4 regions of the Nocardioides sp. cx-173 genome follow, and region 1 is predicted to be linked to each of the others. Evidence: predicted binding sites of a transcription regulator. Region 1 holds the regulator's gene; each other region holds the start of a gene.
What was found. The regulator LexA, encoded in region 1, represses DNA repair genes until DNA is damaged. The targets are predictions, from matches to a motif close to TCGAACANNTGTTCGA.

Region 1 (3,199 bases):
CGGTGAAGATCTTCTCGGGCGTCGTCTTGCGGGCGCGCAGCACGCTGGAGACCGCCTGCCAGGAGTACTGGTCCTTGCGGGCGGCCCCGCTGCCGTCGGCGCGACGGAAGATGTCACGCACGATCGTGGGCAGGCCGCCCTGGCTGGCCGGGAAGCGCTCGCCGAGGTAGCGGAAGAAGATCCACACGCCGTAGTGGTAGCCGGTGGCAGGGTCGAACTGGTCCATCGACTTGCGCGGCTGGCGCAGAGGGCTCGCGGCGAGGTACTGGCGGTTGTCGTCGACGCCGTCGTAGAGCTCGTCCTCGACCCACGCGGCGGTGGCCTCGAGCAGCCAGCCGTCCTCGGCGAAGTCGTAGGCGTACTGGACGGCGTGGAAGTACTCGTGCGCCACGGTCACCTGGAGGTTCTCGAGCGGGGTGTTGGTCGGGAACTCCGAGGCCTGGTAGTCGTTGTCGACCACGCAGAAGGCGTAGCGGTCCCAGGGGGCCTTGAACGGCCGCTTCTCGTCGGTGGTGCAGTAGCCGTAGAGGCGGCGGTCGCCGATGTTGGCGATGTAGATGTCGGGCAGGCTGTTGCCGCCCTTGCCCGCGTCGGGCTTCGGGGCCTTGTAGCCGGCGGCGACGTAGCGCTTGTGCACCGCGGTGGCGGTGGCGAGCGTGGTCTGGGCGTACGTCGCGGTCGTGGCCTCGGGACCGCTCTGGACCCAGTGCACGCAGACCACGTCGGAGCACTGAGTGGACACCGGGTTGGTGCCGTAGCTGTCCTCGTCCTTGCCGCCCGTGGGACGCGCGAGCACGCGCTGCGCGGCCGCGCGGTCGCCCGCGTCGAGCTCGTCGAGACGCAGGGCGAGGTCGCGCAGCGCCAGCGTGGCGTCGCCGCGCCGCGAGCCGTCCAGGACCTGCTGGGCGCGGGTGAGCGCGCGCTCGGCGGCGCTCGGCTGGGCGGCAGCGGCCTTGCCGCGCCCGGTGGTGTCGGGCCGCGCCGTGGCGCTGGGCGCGGTCAGCAGCGTGGCGAGCAGCCCGACAAGGGCGACCAGGGCGAGGAGGGGCAGGGGTGCTCGGCGAGCGTGAAGGGGGGGCACCCTGGGGACCCTACATGCGGCGCAGGACCGCGGTGACCTTGCCGAGGATGGTCGCGTGGGTGCCGTCGATCGGCTCGAACGCCTCATTGTGCGGCAGCAGCCAGACCTGGCCGTCCTTGCGCTGGAAGGTCTTGACGGTGGCCTCCCCGTCGATCAGCGCGGCCACGATCTCGCCGTTCTGGGCCGTCTGCTCGCGCTTGATCACCACGTAGTCGCCGTGGCAGATCGCGGCGTCGATCATCGACTCCCCGGACACCTCGAGCAGGAACAGCTCGCCCTCGCCGACCAGCTGGCGCGGCAGCGGGAACACGTCGGTGAAGGTCTCCTCGGCCAGGATCGGGCCGCCGGCCGCGATCCGGCCCAGCAGCGGCACGTTGGTCGGCGCCGGGGCGACGTCACCGATCCCGGTCTCGTCGTAGGAGGACTCCTCGGCGCTGCTCATCGAGCGCCGGGCCGCCATCACCTCGGGCAGGAAGACCTCGAGCGCGCGCGGCCGGTTGGGGTCGCGCTTGAGGAAGCCCTTCTCCTCCAGCGTCTTGAGCTGGTGGGCGACGCTCGAGCTGCTGGTCAGGCCGACCGCCTGGCCGATCTCGCGCATGCTCGGCGGGTAGCCGCGCCGCTCGATGCTGTCCTTGATCGTCGCCAGCACCCGCAGCTGTCGCGGGGTGAGCCCCGTGGCGTCCGGGGGTCCGTCGGGCAGCTCGGAGACAGTCTTCTTGGCCATGGGTCGAGGGTCCCACCAAACCCGGCGTTGTTCAAACACCTGTTCGAACGGCGTGTCGCGCCCAGACGTTCGAACAAATGTTCGCCTGGGGTCTTGATTTCGTTCGAACAGGTGCTCTACTGTCGATCACATGTTCGATCGAACGTGTGATCGGACATGTGATCGGACATGTGATCGACACCGTCTCGCCAGTCACTGTCGGTGCTCGCCGTTAGACATGAGCTCCACGCAAGACCCGAGGCTGACCGCCACTTCCCCAGGAGGTCCTAATGAGCACGATGACCCTGTCTTCCGCCCCGTCTGTTGCCCCGTCTGTCACACCGTCTCCGGCACTGGCTCGTGCTCCGCGCAGCCTGCCCCGACGAGACAGCGAGTGCAGCACCCTGCGACTGACCCGACGCGGCCGGCTGGTGGTCCTCCTGCTCGCCCTGGCGGTCGTCCTGACCGTCGGGTTCGCACTGGCGTCCGGCTCGGTCGCCACCGAGCGCCCCGGCACCCCGGAGCCCACCCGAGTGGTGATGGTCGGTGCCGGCGAGACCCTGTGGGACATCGCCTCCGACCTCGCCGACGACGGCGACACCCGGACGATGATGGACGAGATCACGCGCCTCAACGCCCTCGACTCGAGCATGGTCTCGATCGGCCAGGAGCTGGTCGTTCCTGCCGGCTAGCACCACACAGACGTCGTCAGCCGCCTCGACCCCGGCTGACGAACCGGGGAAGACAGAGGGCGGGACCACCCGGTGGTCCCGCCCTCTGCGGCGTTCTATCGCGCGGCGCGCCGCCCGCCGGGACTCGCCGGCGGGCCGGACTCGACCGGAGTGCTCGGCGCCTGGGGCGGCGGGGGCTGGGTGATGCCCAGCGCCCGAAGCAGGCGGGCCGCGAGGATCAGCCCGAGGAAGAGGCAGGCCACGGCGCCCAGGGACGCCAGTCCCAGGAAGGTCCAGGCCTGCCCGTCGCCGCCGCGTGCCTGACCCCCGAAGTCGATGGCGGCGTAGACCAGGTAGCCCCAGGCCAGCACGCTGATCGTCACGGCGAGGGCGTAGCCGAGCAGCGCGGGGCGCAGTCCGCGCTTGGGCTTGCTGCCCCGGCGCGACCCGGCGCGCTTTCCCTGGCTCACGCGGGCCATTGTGACTGATGCCCGGCCGGCGTCCTACCCGCCCCGTCCTCTGCTCGTCCTGTGCTCGTCGTCTGCCCGACGTCTGTCTCGAGGCCGCAGTGGGCACCGGGCGGCATGGAGGTCCTTCCCGACATCGTCGGCCCCGACCCGGTGGTCGTCTTCTGCGGCCTGGCCGGCGCCGCCAGCACCAAGACCCGCGACCACTACTACGCCTCGCCCGGCAACAGCTTCTGGGAGTCGCTGCACCTCAGCGGCATGGCCCCGCGCCGGCTGC
Region 2 (3,199 bases), 1.1 Mb from region 1:
TGGACAGGGTCCGGGCCACGTCGGCGACCGAGAGGTCGTCGAGGAAGCGCAGCGCGACGATCGCGCGCTGCCGCGGCGGCAGGAGCGCCAAGGCCCGGCCCACGTCCAGCGGGCCTTCGCCCGTCGGCTGGACCCGTTCCGGCAGCACCTCGGTGGGGTGCTCCGGGGCGTGGCGGCGCAGGTGGCTCAGGCACTGGTTCACCACGGTCCTGCGGGCGTAGGCCTCGGCCGACTCCCGCCGGATGCGCGGCCAGGCGGCGTACAGCTTCACGAACGCCTGCTGGGTGAGGTCCTCGGCCGTGTGCCAGTCGCGCACGATGAGGTAGGCGGTCCGCCTCAGGGCGGGCCCGCGGGCGAGGAAGAACTCCGAGAAGTCCTGCTCGCGTCGGTCACGTCGCATCGCTGCTCCGTCGGGTCGGTGTCAGGTCACCCTCTCTACGCCGCGCGAGACCTGCGGGGTTCGCACGGCGGCGGAGTTTCTCACTCCGCGGCGATGACCCGCGCCAGCGACTGAGGGTCGCGGCCGACGACGGTGGTGCCGTCGGCGGCGGTGACGATGGGGCGCTGCAGGGCGCGCGGATGGGCGGCGAGCGCCTCGAGCCAGGCGTCGCGGTGGGCCGCCTCGCGCGGCAGGTCGATGCCCTCCTCGGCCGCCTCCTTCGACCGCGCCACGTCCCAGGGCTCCAGGCCGAGCCGGCCCACGACCTCGGCGAGCTCGGCGGCGCTCGGCGGGTCCTCGAGGTAGCGGCGCACGGTGTAGCCGACGCCCGCGGCGTCCAGCTCGGCGACCGCGGTGCGGCACTTCGAGCACGCCGGGTTGAGCCAGATCTCCATCACTCCACCTCCACCGCCGTCGCGCCGGTGAGCGCGACGAGCTCGTCGTAGCTCGTCGAGAAGACCGCGGCCGGGTGGCCGGCGGCGGCCCACACGACGTCGTAGCGCCGCAGCCAGGTGTCGAGGTACGTCGGCACCGGCGCCGGGTGGCCGATCGGGGACACCCCGCCGATCACCTGACCGGTGTGCTCGCGCACGAAGTCCGGCTTCGCCCGCGTCAGCCCGGGCACGCCGATGCGCTCGGCGACCAGTGCGGTGTCCACCCGGTGGGCGCCCGAGGTGAGGATCAGGACCGGGGTGCCGGCCGCGTCGAAGAGCAGGCTGTTGGCGATCGCGCCCACCTCGCATCCCAGGGCCTCGGCGGCGAGTGCGGCGGTGTGCACGGAGTCGGGCAGAATGACGATGTTTCCCGTCCCGCCGCGGTTGGCATGCTCCGTGCGGAACCGGGCGATGCTCGGGTGCTCCGTCGTCATGTCCGCGACCCTAGCGACCACCACCGCCACAGAGAGACCAGGTTTCCCATGGACCACCAGCTGGACGAGCTGCCGGCTGCGCCGCGCTCGGTGAACCTCGTCGTCTGGCTCGTCGTGGTCCTCGTGGTCGTCGGGGCCGCGGTGACCGTGCTGACGGCGCTCGAGCGCGATGCGCTGATCGAGGCCTGGTCCGTGGGTCACCCCGAGGACAGCGCGATCCAGCCGCCGGCGTTCGTGCCGGTGGCGGTCGTCCTGTACGTCGTGTTCGCCGGCCTGCTCCTGGTGCTGCTGCCGTTCCTCAAGACCGCCCACAACTGGGCCCGGTGGTCGTTGGTGTCGCTGGTCGTCGTGATCGTGCTGGCCACCGTGGCCAGCCTGCGCACGGACCCGCCGATGCTGTTCGTCCTGTGCGCCGTGGCCTCGCTGCCGCTCAACGCGGCGATCCTCTACGCCTTGCTGCACCGCGACACGGGCGCGTTCGTGCACGCCGACCACCACGCCCCCGCCCGCCTCTGACGCAGTCCGAGACGTCTCCGGCCGCGCTCTTGACGCGCTGTCGGTGGGCGGGTGTACCTTGAGGGCGTTCGAACATCTGTTCGAACACGTCGGCGGGGACGACCTCGACCCCCGTCCCCGCCGGCACCCGGGGTCACGGTGCGAGGAGGACGAGCGTGAGGCGCTACGACGACCCGGTCGAGGTCCGCAGGGGCGGGGACGGCCCCGAGCAGTTCCTCTGGCACGGCCGGCTCTGGAAGGTCCGTGCGGTGCTCGCGCACTGGGTGGAGACCGGGCCGTGGTGGCAGGGCTCCGTGGCGCGGGCCGCGATCGGCTCCGACGAGCCCGGCTCCGAGCCGACGCCGGTGGGCGACCTCCTGGGCGAGCGTGAGCTGTGGCGGGTCGAGGCGGGTCGCGGTGCGGACGGTGGGCTCGACGGTGGCGGGGTCTTCGACCTCTCCTTCGACTGGGCCGACGGTCGCTGGCAGCTCGTCGGCTGCGAGGACTGAGATGAGCCTCAACCCCTACGCCCTCCCGGCCACCACCCACTCCTACCTCGCCCGCGCCGCCGAGTCGCTGAGCGAGGCGGTCGCCGCCACCGACGTCCCCACCCGCTACGCCGCCGCCCACGTCGCCGCGCTGCGGGCCGCGGCCGCGCTGCTCGCCGCGCGGGCGCGTCCGGCGCCGGCGCGGCGACGTCCCCAGAAGAACGCCTGGGTCCTGCTCGCCGAGGTGGCGCCCGAGCTGGGGGAGTGGGCCACGTTCTTCGCCGCCGGCGCGGCCAAGCGCGCCGCGGCCGAGGCCGGCTCCACCCGTGCGGTCACCGAGCGCGACGCCGACGACCTGGTGCGCGACGCCGACCGGTTCCTCGGTGTCGTGGAGCAGTCCCTCGGCCTGGTGCCGCACGCGCCGCTGGGCCAGACCCTCGCCCAGGCACGGGTCGTCCCGCCTGCGCGCTCGGCTTGACGCGCCAGCGGGGGCCTGTCCTACACTCAACTCGTTCGAACATCTGTTCGAACATCCAGTCAGGGGTCGAGCCGGCTGAGGAGGCTTCGACCGTGTCCGATCCGTTCGTCCATCTGCAGGTGGCCTCGGGCTACTCGCTGCAGTACGGCGCCTCCCACCCGCACGTGCTCGTGGAGCGCGCGGCCGAGCAGGAGATGGACACCCTCGCACTGACCGACCGCGACGGCACCTACGGGGCGGTCAAGTTCGCCCGGGCCTGCGGCCAGGCCGGGATCCGCCCCGTCCTGGGGGTCAACCTCGCCTACCGCACCGGCGGGCTGCCGGCACCGGGGCGGACCAGGACCCCGGTGCGCGGCGGCGCGTTCCGCGACCTCCCGGCCGAGCGGGGCGGCCTGCCCCGGGTGAGCGTGCTGGCCAGCGCGGACACCGGC
Region 3 (3,199 bases), 1.0 Mb from region 1:
ATGGGGCGCGACGAGGTCGTCACTCGGATGCTGCGACAGCGCAGCCTGAAGTTCGTCGGCGGTAACGGGCCGGCCGTAGTACCGACTGGCGACATCGTGGAGGTAGGCCCGCATGGCCTGCACAGCCGCTGCGGAGGTCGGCGCTACCGCGCTGACGCCGACCCCGTCCGGACTCGCCTCGCCGCTCACGCTCCACCTCCTGTCACGTTGCGTCGGTGATGGCGGCAGGTAGCTGCAATCTCCCGGCGGTCAGCCGGTATCGGCAGCGTAGGTGAGGTCGGTGGTGCCCTGGGGGGTGGTGAGGAGTCTCTGGCCGTGGGGGTCGTGCCAGAGGTAGGTGCCGGGGGCGAGTGGTCGGTAGGTCCAGCCGGCGTGGGTTTTGAGGCGGTGGTGATATCGGCACAGGGCGGCGAGGTTGCACTCGCAGGTCGGGCCGCCGTGGTCGTAGGGGGTGATGTGGTCGAGGTCGCAGGCCCGGGCCGGGCGCGTGCACCAGGGGAACACGCAGGTCAGGTCGCGCAGGCGGACCTTCTCGGCGGTCAGCGGGGAGGGGGTGTAGGGGTCGGTCTGGCCGGGGCTGTGGCCGGTGCCGTCGCAGTGGTCGGTGAGGTCGATGACGGGGCGGACGGTGACGAAGCGGTCGTTGCGGGCGAGCCACTCGCGCACGGTGTCGACCAGCCAGGTGCGCCCGGTCTCGTCGGTGGCGACGGGGTCGCAGCCCAGGGGCGCGTCGCCGCTCAAGTGGAGGTAGGCCACGATCGCCTTGGTCGGCGCCGGCGGCTCGTCGCCGTTGATCAAGGCGAGCGCACCGGGAGGGTCGGCGAGGATGCCGATCGCCATCGCGCGGCGTACGTCGAGGGGCTCGGTGCAGCCGTCGCGCAGCAGCGCGACCGCGACCAGGGACAGGGCGCGGTCGAAGTCGGTGAGGTCGGACCAGTCGGCGCGCAGGGTCATCTCGGCGACGCCGGTGTGGTTGAGCGAGCCCTCGTGCACGGTGGCGTGGCGGTGGTCGAGGGCCTCGAGCTGCTCGGCCTCGCGCTGCTCGGGGTAGAGCCGCAGCATCGCCTCGTCCAGGACCTTCTCCAGGGTGGTGGCGCCGACCTGGTGGGCGCGCTCGGCGACCTCGAGGTCGACGTAGGCGGCCACGTCGGCGGGCTTGCCGAGCACGGCTTGGGCGATCCGGCGCGCCCGCCAGACCGGGACCTGGCCGGCCAGCACGCGGGCGTGGACGCGGGGCAGGCGGTGGGCCAGGGTCAGGGCGTCGCGCAGGTAGGCCCTGCCCGCGGTGGTGGTCATCTGGTTGGCCACCGCGAACGCGGCCGGCGCGTCCCAGGCCAGGCGCGGGAGCCCGAACCACTCCAGCACCCCGGGGTCGGTCAGGTCCTCGACGTGCGGCGCGCCGTCGTGGTACGCGCCGCGGCTGCGGGCGGCGTGCCAGGTGTCGTCGGCGGGGTCCTCGAGGTGGGTGTGGGCCCAGGCCAGGCCGAGTCGCAGCAGGTCGGCCTCGGCGGCGTCGGCGCGGGCCCGGGTCTCGCGGACGGCGGCGATCAGGTCCTCGGGCGCGCCTGGCCCATCGGCGTTCGGCCGGTGGTCGTCGAGGTGCGCGATGGACATGGTCCATACTAACCGAACAGGTGTTCGATCGTCAATGGTTATGCAGACCTTTTACGCGAGGTCACGGGCATCGCGCTGGGTCTCGAGGCTCAGGCGCCAGGGCGCCTTCGCACCTCGACCACCGAGGGCCAGCCGGGGCGCCTTCGCACCTCGACCACCGAGGGCGGAGGGCAGGATGGGGGGATGAGGTGGGCGTGGGTGGTCATGGTGGTGGCGTTGTCCGGCTGCACGAGCCAGGCGGAGCCCGAGGCCGAGCCGTCTCCGGCGGACCGCTCCACAGCCACCGGCTCCCCCAGCCGGTCGTCCGGCCCGTCGCCCACCCCGACACCGACTCCCACACCGCGACCGCGCGTGACGCCCGACGACCTGGACGTGAGCACCGCGCTGCGCGCCGTGCGGCACCTGGCGGGCGAGATCGGGCCGCGGCCCGGGACGACCCCGGCGTACTTCCGGGCGGCCGCGTGGGTCGAGCGCCGCTTCACCGAGAGCGGGTGGCGGGTGGAGCGGCAGCGCTTTCCCACACCGGCGGGCTACTCGTGGAACGGACCGGTCGAGGCGGGACCCTCGGTGAACCTCATCGCCACGCACGGCACGCCGCGGCCGGGGAGGCCGTGGCTGCTGGTCGGCGCGCACCTCGACACCGTCGTCGACGCGCCCGGGGCGGAGGACAACGGGTCGGGGGTCGGGGTCCTGCTCGCGGTCGCCGAGGCGCTCCAGGACACGCGCAGCCGGCTGCCCGTGGTGCTGGTCGCGTTCGGCTCGGAGGAGCCCCGCGGCGAGGGCGACGCCCACCACCACTACGGCTCACGCGCCTACGTCGCCTCCCTCACCGCGCAGCAGCGGCGCAGCCTCGCCGGGATGGTCTCGCTGGACCGGGTCGGCGTCGGAGAGGTGCTGCCGGTCGGCAGCCCGGCCGAGCCCAACGCCCTGACCGACGAGCTCGTCGCGGCGGCGCGCAGGGCCGGGGTGGAGACGGTCCTCGACCCGTTCCAGACGTCCAGCGACCACTGGTCGTTCGTGCGCGCGGGTCTGCCGGGCGCCCGCCTCGGCAGCACGTCGTACGCCGCCTACCACGACCGCACCGACACCCCCGAGGTCGTGCAGCGCGCTCAGCTCGAGCGGACCGCACGCACGGTTCTCGCCTGGCTGGGTTGAGGCCTCAGCGCGAGGCGCGCCAGAGGCCCAGGCCGACGTCGACCAGGCTCACGCGCGGCAGGCCGGCGACCTCGGCCAGCGGGATCCACCGCGCCTCGTCGGTGCTGCCGTCGACCTCGGCAGTGAGCTCCCCGCCGATGATGCGCGCCTCGTAGACCACCCGCACCGCCTTCATCGGCCGGTCGGTGTCGGCGATGCGGCGCTCGACGGGGATCACGTAGGAGTCCACCCCGAGCAGCGCCCCCAGCTCCACGTCGTAGCCGGTCTCCTCGCGAACCTCCCGCACCGCGCCCGCGGCGGCCTGCTCCTCGAGGTCGACGCCGCCGCCGGGCAGCGTCCAGCGCTTCTCCTCGCCCTCGTTCCACAGGGCGAGGAGGACCCGGTCCCGGTCGTCCACGATGACGGCATAGGCCGCGAGCCGGGTGTCGTA
Region 4 (3,199 bases), 1.9 Mb from region 1:
CGGCCAACCGATCACAGGAGAGAACATGTCCGTTGAGCAGGTCCGCACACTGACCGAGCGCGTGTTTCAGCTGATCAGCTCCGGCGACTACGCGAGTCTCGAAGAGCTGCTCCACCCCGACGTTCGCAGCGAGCTGCCGGAGGTCCTCGTCATGGACACCTGGTCCCGCGTACTGGCAGAGGTCGGAGCGCTGGAGACACAGACCGACATTCACGTCGTGCTGCCGGGCGGTGACCGGATCGAGGACGACGAGCAGATACTCGGAACGGTCGTCGGCGTCACGACGCTGAACTGCGAAGCCGGTGAGGTGATGGGGCGGGTCGCGGTCGACAATGCACTACGCGTGGTGGGTCTGCTCATCGTTTCCCCAGATCACCAGCCGCTTCCGTTCTGAGCGAGGCCCTGTCGGCGTGGCGACAGCGAGCATTCCCGGAGGACGTCGCATTCAACAACGGCTCTGGCCTGCCAGGGGGACAAGCCGAGATCGCCCTGTTCCACTACGCCATCGACGGACTGATGCTCGACCACCTCACCGCGCCGATCGATATCGGACTATCCGTGGACGCCGCCATCAGCGAGTTCGTAGACCGCATCCTTCAGTGATCCCCGGCCCCAGCCCCGCAAGGCGCCTCACTAACCTCCTGTCCAGCAACACCTAGTTCACTCCGCACCAACGCGGCGCGATGACGCAGGTCTCGGGCCCTCCGGACCAGGCATGGCCGCGAGGCCCGCGAAGCGACCTATCTGCGTGTCTGCTCCTCTCGCCTCGTCGTGCGGTTCCTCACGGGTTGCTGACGGCATCGGACCGCAATGATCGGGTCCTGAGCGCTCAGGGGCCGCAGGCTGGAGGCGAAAGGAGGGACCCAGATGATCGCCGTTCTCAACCTCGCCGTCGACGACGTGGAGTCACACCTGGTGACCGACCCGTCCGCTCCGGTGGATGCGTCAGGCACCGCCACGCGCACGGGCACCACAGAGCACCACTTGCGGCGGATGTTCGCATCGCTGGCCGGGATGCCGTTGTCGGAGTACGTACGCCGGCGCCGGATGTCATTGGCCGCCTCGGACCTGGTCACCACGAATGATGACCTGCTCACGATCGCGGTCCGGTACGGCTACGGCTCGACCGAGGCGTTCGGGCGAGCGTTCCGTGCTGTGCACGGGGTCGGTCCGAGCGACGCACGGCGTGATGGGGGCCCCTTACGCACACAACCACGGATCAGGTTCCACCTGACCGTTGAAGGGAGCGTCCCGATGGACACCCGCATCACCAGCCTGCCCGCCGTCCGCCTCATCGGCTACGCCAAGCGCGTGCCACTGATCCACGAGGGCATCAATGCGCACATCGCCGAGCACGTTGCCAGCATCGCGGTCGAGGAGGTCAAGCGGCTGAAGAGCCTGAACGACACCGAGCCGTCGGGGGTGCTCGCCGTCAGCGACGACCTCGACCCTGACCGGACGGAGGGGAGCGAGCTCACCTACCTGCACGGTGTGGCCACCACAGCCGCCGCACCCGAGGGTCTCGACGTCATCCAGGTGCCGGCTGGGGACGTGGGCAGTCTTCCGAACCGAGGGTCCGCACCCGCAAGCCCTGCAGGACGTCTGGGCAGCGACCTCGGGCACCTGGTTCCCGTCGCAGCCGTGGCGGCTGCGCCCCGGACCCGAGATCGTCGCCATCCTCGCCTTCGATGCCGAAGCCGGGACCGCCACCTGCGAGCTCTGGCTACCCGTCGAGCCCGCATAGGAAGGCGCGACGGCGCGGCCGAAGACTCATCTTCGCCGATGTGGCGCTGACCTGCATGTTCACAACGGCACGTCGACACTTGACTTTGCTTCGAACACATGATCTAATAAGTGCAGATGCAGTAGTCCTCCGCTTCGGTGGAGCTCGTCACGCGACGCGCTGGCATCGACGTTCTGTTGAGTCCCGGTGGGGTGGGTCCCCGGGCGACCGTCGATCTCCAGGTGCCTCCATGTCTCAGACCGAAGTCCCGCAGCATCCGGTGTTTGCGGCGGTCGACGCGCTCAATCGGGCGTTGGCCGAGACGGCCGATGTCGACCCGATGTACCTGTCGACGGAGGACAAGGCCGCAGCCCTGTTGGGGCTCAGCTCGGTGATCGACGGGGTCGAGGAGCTGCGGATGCGCGTGTTGGCCAACGCCGACGACGTCGCGGAGCGCGATGGCGCCCGCGACGCGGCCGCGTGGCTGGCACACCGCGGACGACGCGACCGCGGTGAGTGCCGGCGTCGGCTGCCGCTGGCGAAGACGTTGACGCAGCACCCGACGACGGCCGACGCGCTGCGCCAGGGGGCGCTCAACCTTGCCCAGGCCTCGGTGGTGGTCAGCGCCGTCGAGGCGCTGCCCGAGGAGGTCGACGCGGCAGTGCGCGCTGCGGCGGAGGAGCGCCTGGTGGCGGAGGCCGCCCAGTTCGCGCCCGACGTGCTGCGGGTGCTCGGGCGCCGGGTCCTGGAGGTCGTGGCGCCGGAGGTCGGCGAGGGGATCGAGGAGCGTCAGCTCGAGAAGGAGGAGAGGCAGGCCTCCCGGCGCACCTTCCTGAGGACCCGCAGGAACGGTGACGGCACGACTGACATCCACATCCGGGTCTCCGACCGGATCTGTGCCCGGCTGCTGACCTACCTCAACGCCTTCACCTCGCCGCGCCGCGAGCGCAAGAGCGCCCCGGACGACCGGCGACCCCACGACCAGAAGCTCGGCCATGCCTTCGGCGCCTTCCTCGAGGCGGCCGACCCTGCGCGGATCCCGATGCACGGCGGCGACGCGACGACGGTGCTCGTGACGATCGACCTGCAGACGCTCATGGGCGGGCTGGGCGTGGCGCTCGCCGGCGACGAGCCCATCTCGGCCGCCGAGGCGCGCCGACTCGCGTGCACCGCGAGCATCATCCCCGTCGTCCTCGGCGGTGAGAGCCAGGTGCTCGACCTGGGCCGGGCGCGCCGCCTCTACTCGCCCGCGCAGCGCAAGGCGCTCGCCGTACGTCAACCGACCTGCCGCTCCGAGGGCTGTGACATCCCCTCCTCCTGGTGCGAGGCCCATCACGGCGGCGAGCCGTGGTCCGCAGGAGGTCGGACCGACCTGGCGCAGGCAGACCTGCTCTGCTCGTTCCACCACCATCGTGCGCACGACCACCACTACCGCGTCGACCGGCTCGCCGACGGCCGGGTCCGCTTCCATCGGCG

Region 2: a site for LexA is predicted at 1,892-1,907, ahead of LQ940_RS08210 (DUF6504 family protein). Genes of this name have one in related genera too.
Region 3: a site for LexA is predicted at 1,627-1,642, ahead of LQ940_RS19795 (HNH endonuclease signature motif containing protein). Genes of this name have one in related genera too.
Region 4: a site for LexA is predicted at 1,835-1,850, ahead of LQ940_RS11945 (DUF222 domain-containing protein). Genes of this name have one in related genera too.

Annotation. Positions count from the first base shown of each region.
Region 1 covers NZ_CP088262.1:600,403-603,601, forward strand. The annotation lists gene LQ940_RS02825 (MXAN_6640 family putative metalloprotease) at 1-1,081, opposite strand, end outside; gene lexA (transcriptional repressor LexA) at 1,092-1,805, opposite strand; gene LQ940_RS02835 (LysM peptidoglycan-binding domain-containing protein) at 2,216-2,476, shown strand; gene LQ940_RS02840 (hypothetical protein) at 2,572-2,925, opposite strand; gene LQ940_RS02845 (mismatch-specific DNA-glycosylase) at 3,040-3,199, shown strand, end outside.
Region 2 covers NZ_CP088262.1:1,688,602-1,691,800, forward strand. The annotation lists gene LQ940_RS08190 (SigE family RNA polymerase sigma factor) at 1-400, opposite strand, end outside; gene LQ940_RS08195 (ArsC/Spx/MgsR family protein) at 481-834, opposite strand; gene LQ940_RS08200 (YbaK/EbsC family protein) at 834-1,307, opposite strand; gene LQ940_RS08205 (hypothetical protein) at 1,356-1,823, shown strand; gene LQ940_RS08210 (DUF6504 family protein) at 1,979-2,311, shown strand; gene LQ940_RS08215 (SAV_6107 family HEPN domain-containing protein) at 2,313-2,768, shown strand; gene LQ940_RS08220 (DNA polymerase III subunit alpha) at 2,861-3,199, shown strand, end outside.
Region 3 covers NZ_CP088262.1:4,046,541-4,049,739, forward strand. The annotation lists gene LQ940_RS19790 (hypothetical protein) at 1-189, opposite strand, end outside; gene LQ940_RS19795 (HNH endonuclease signature motif containing protein) at 250-1,614, opposite strand; gene LQ940_RS19800 (M28 family metallopeptidase) at 1,798-2,769, shown strand; gene LQ940_RS19805 (NUDIX hydrolase) at 2,774-3,199, opposite strand, start outside.
Region 4 covers NZ_CP088262.1:2,459,049-2,462,247, reverse strand. The annotation lists gene LQ940_RS11955 (DUF3887 domain-containing protein) at 1-394, shown strand, start outside; gene LQ940_RS21825 (hypothetical protein) at 391-603, shown strand; gene LQ940_RS11950 (AraC family transcriptional regulator) at 868-1,794, shown strand; gene LQ940_RS11945 (DUF222 domain-containing protein) at 1,974-3,199, shown strand, end outside.